Regions from separate parts of the Galactobacillus timonensis genome, predicted to be linked through region 2. Evidence: predicted binding sites of a transcription regulator. Region 2 holds the regulator's gene; the other holds the start of a gene.
The links. The regulator Rex, encoded in region 2, represses fermentation and respiration genes when NADH is low (regulators of the CRP and FNR family bind a similar motif). The targets are predictions, from matches to a motif close to GTGAANNNNTTCAC.
Positions count from the first base shown of each region.

Region 1: the regulator Rex is predicted to act here: its motif matches at 1,193-1,206, upstream of C1714_RS00760 (acetyl-CoA C-acetyltransferase).

Region 1 covers NZ_LT964739.1:144,837-147,041, forward strand. The annotation lists gene C1714_RS00750 (family 1 encapsulin nanocompartment shell protein) at 1-43, shown strand, start outside; gene gpmA (2,3-diphosphoglycerate-dependent phosphoglycerate mutase) at 192-944, opposite strand; gene C1714_RS00760 (acetyl-CoA C-acetyltransferase) at 1,229-2,205, shown strand, end outside.
Region 2 covers NZ_LT964739.1:1,631,826-1,634,030, reverse strand. The annotation lists gene asnS (asparagine--tRNA ligase) at 1-571, opposite strand, end outside; gene C1714_RS07725 (redox-sensing transcriptional repressor Rex) at 596-1,231, opposite strand; gene tsaD (tRNA (adenosine(37)-N6)-threonylcarbamoyltransferase complex transferase subunit TsaD) at 1,328-2,205, opposite strand, start outside.

The DNA of each region.
Region 1 (2,205 bases), 1.5 Mb from region 2:
GCGTCTGAAGAATCCCAATGCCGTTGTCGCATTCCGCGGTTAATCGTTCATAGCGCATCATACATGCAGGCAGGAAGCGGGCAGCGCCCGGCTTCCTGTTTTTTTTTTTTTACGGCTGTTCGGCATGAAAAATGCCCCCTTTCAATAGGAAAAGGGGACATGCGTCATTCACTGCCTGCAGACGCGCCGGCTTACTTCTTTACGCTGTCCTGATTTGCGACGGCGTTGATCGATGCCTGGATCTTTGCCTGATCGCCAAGATAGTAATGCCTGATGGGCTTCAGATTCTCATCCAGCTCATAAACCAACGGAACACCGGTCGGAATGTTCAGCGAGGAAATCTCTTCATCGGAAATATTGTCCAGATATTTGACAAGGGCACGCAGAGAATTTCCATGCGCCGCAATCAGCACGCTCCTGTCCGCCTTAATCTGCGGGATAATTTCCGCTTCATAGTACGGAACGACGCGGGCAATTGTATCCTTGAGGCTCTCGGCCAGCGGCAGTTCGCTGGGGTCCACATTTTTGTACATCGGCTGTCTGGCCGGATTGCGCTCATCATCCTCTGACAGTTCCGGCGGACGTACATCAAAGGAACGCCGCCACAGATGTACCTGCTCTTCACCGTATTTTGCGGCTGTCTCCGCCTTGTTCAAACCCTGCAGTGCACCATAGTGGCGTTCATTGAGCTTCCATGTCTTGATCACCGGAATCCATTCTTCATCCAGCGCCTCAAGCACCGCGTTGGCCGTATGGATTGCACGCTTCAGATAGGACGTATAGCAAACGTCAAAGCTATAGCCGCCTTCCTTCAGCAGTCTGCCGGCACCTGCCGCTTCTGTTCTGCCCTTCTCGGAAAGATCTACATCGGTCCATCCGGTGAAGAGATTCAGCTTGTTCCATTCACTTTCACCATGGCGGATCATTACAAGTCTGTATGTCATGTTTTCTTATCCTCCTTCTGCCTGCATCCGTCGCTGAACAGATGCCCGGGGTATGACTTTATTATAATTAGTCATAGCTAACTTTACCATAACGATGCTTCGAAGATACGCATGAAACCGGTCAAAAGATCTTACGAAAATAAGGAAAAACTACATTTTTTGTAAAATGACGGAATGGTAGCGTTTACATGTGAAATTGTTGTCAAATTGTTCTTGAATCCGTTTTGGAAAGTGGTAACGTAGTCAATGTGAATTCAATCACAAAATAGGAAAGAGAGAAAACTATGACAAAGAAAATCGTACTGGCAGGTGCCTGCCGAACAGCAATCGGAAAAATGGGCGGTGAACTGAGCACGGTCCCCGCCGTAGATCTCGGCGCTGCCGTCATCAAGGAAGCAGTAAAGCGTGCAGGTCTGAAACCGGAACAGATTGATCATGTCTATATGGGCAATGTCATTCAGGCCGGTCTTGGACAGAACCCTGCCCGTCAGGCTTCCATCAAGGCTGGGCTGCCGGTTACCTGCCCTGCCGTTACTGTCAACGTTGTATGCGGATCCGGTCTTGACTGCGTCAACATGGCAGCTGAAATGATTCTCGCCGGTGATGCGGACATCGTCGTCGCCGGTGGCATGGAATCCATGAGCAATGGTCCGTATCTTCTGCCGCATGCCCGCTTCGGCTATCGTATGAATACGCCGAAGGACGGGCTGGTAGATGCGATGGTCCATGATGCCCTGTGGGATGCGTTCGGTGACTACCACATGATGATCACGGCTGAGAATGTTGCTGAGCAGTGGCATCTGACCCGTGAAGAGCTCGATGCCTTCTCCGCAAACTCCCAGAACAAGGCATGTGATGCCCGTGACAACGGCCGTTTCAAGGATGAGATCGTACCGATCGAAGTCAACCTCGGAAAGAAGAAAGGCATCGTCACTGTCGATACCGATGAAGGTCCGCGTGAAGGCCAGACTCCGGAAGTACTCGCCAAGCTGAAGTGCTGCTCCGGCAAGCCGAACGGCGTCGTTACAGCCGGCAACGCATCCGGCATCAACGATGGTGCTGCCGCCCTGGTTGTCATGTCCGAAGAAAAGGCAAAGGAACTCGGCGTCAAGCCGATGGCAACGTGGATCGCCGGCGGACTGGCCGGTGTCGATCCTTCGATCATGGGTGTCGGTCCGGTTGCCGCAACCCGCAAGGTCATGGCAAAGACGGGTCTTACCATTGATGACTTTGACCTCTATGAGGCAAATGAAGCCTTCGC
Region 2 (2,205 bases):
AGTCGCCATCCTTGCGGGTTGTCACCGTAAACATTTCACCGGCACCTTCCGCATCCGATCCCGTAATGATCGGTGTATTGACATATACGAAACCCTGATCCTGGAAGAATTCATGGATCGCCATGGCCAGTACGCTGCGAACACGGAACACGGCGCTGAATGTATTGGTACGCGGACGCAGATGTCCGATCTCACGAAGATATTCAAAGGAGTGACGCTTCTTCTGCAGCGGATAGCTTGCATCGCAGCTGCCTTCCAGAACAATCTCCGTCACCTGAATCTCAAACGGCTGCGGCGCATCCGGCGTCACAACATATTTGCCCGTCACACTGATCGCCGTACCGGTCAGATATTTGCTCACATCATCGTAATTCTTCAGGCTGCTGGAATACACGAGCTGCGCATTCTTGAAATAGGTGCCATCGTTGAGGGCAATGAAGCTGACATTCTTGCCCGCCCGATTGGTACGGATCCAGCCCTGCAGGAACACATATTCCACCTGATCCTTCTCAATCTGTGTGCCGCTCTGTGTAAGTTCATACAGTTCGCGGACTGTCATATCTGTGAGCATATCTTTTTCTATCTCCTCGCTAATTCACTTGTTATCGGAGCGGGTTGATTCATTGGCTTCAAACACCAGCTCCTGAATGGACGATACTACATCAATCTGTTTCACAATTACATTGGAAGGCACACTGAAGTGTTCATTGGCAAAGCTTACGATTCCCGTAATGCCATTGGCAACAAGGAAATCCACCGTCTCCTGCACATCCTGGGAAATCGTCATGATCGCGATCCGGCAGCTTTCCGGTTTATTCGTCGGAAGATCCTTCAGCGCATATACCGGAACACTGGCGCCCTTGACCTTCTCCGGATACAGGTCGAACGCACACACAATTTCACCGACCACATGATCCCAGCGATTGTAATTGAGCAGGGCCTTGCCGAGGTTTCCGCAGCCGACCAGAATGATCTTCTCATCGAAGTTCATTCCCAGCTCTCCGGAGAAAATCCGGATCAGATCATCGACCTCGTAACCGTATCCCTGCTTGCCAAGATTTCCAAGAAAACTGAAATCCCGCCGGATCGTTGTACTTTCAATGCCAACATAATCCGCCAGCTCACGGGACATGATCCTTGTCACACCTTCCGCTTTCAGCTTACGCAGTGCCTTCAGATAAATCGGATAACGGTGCAGCGTCGCCTTAGGTACTCTTCTAGTTTTTTCCATCTTGTCGCCCCCTGGCTTGTTTAACAAAGACAATCCTATCACAAACAGAATTCATTTGTGAAAGTGAGAATAAAGATGGATTGTACAAATTAACAATTATTCTGTTTCACCCGGCATCGGTAGCGACGGATCCGCCGCATCTGCCAGCGTACCGAACAGTCCATGACAATAGGCAGGATAGGCACTTGCCCCGATCATCGCCGCATTATCGGTGCAGTACTTGATCGGCGGCTGCACCAGTTCAATGTCCGGATACTGTTTCATTCCATCCGCCAGCATCACACGCAGACGGCTGTTTGCCGCAACGCCGCCGGCCGTTACTACCATCTTCGGCGAAAGATCACCGACTGCCGCAAGCGTCTTGCGTACCATTGCGCCCAGGGCCGTCTCCTGGAAGGCATAGGCAACATCTTCCTTGATGATCGGATTGCCTGCCTTTTCTTCACGGGCGATCATCTGTGTCACCGACGTCTTAAGACCAGAGAAGCTGAAGTTGTAGGCACCTTCCACATGCGGCTCCTTCAGCGTGTAATGCGGCTTGCCAAGCTTGGCCATCTTATCGATGACCGGGCCGCCCGGATAGCCTGTCCCAAGAACACGGGAAACCTTGTCATAGGCCTCACCGATCGCATCATCCATCGTCGTACCGATGATGTGGAATGTATAATCATCCGGCATCCATACCAGCTGCGTATGGCCGCCCGAGATCACCAGAGCCAGCAGCGGAAACTGCAGATCATGATCGATCGCAAAGCGGTTGGCGTAGATATGTCCCGTCATGTGGTTGATCGGAAGAAGCTTCTTGTCAAACTGCCAGGCAAGTGTCTTGGCCGCCTGCACACCGACATGGAGCGAACCGATCAGGCCCGGTCCCCGCGTATAGGCAATCGCATCGATCTCATCCATCGAAAGACCGGAACGCTTCACAGCCTCCTGAATGACTGCCGAAATGTTTTCGACATGGATGCGGCTCG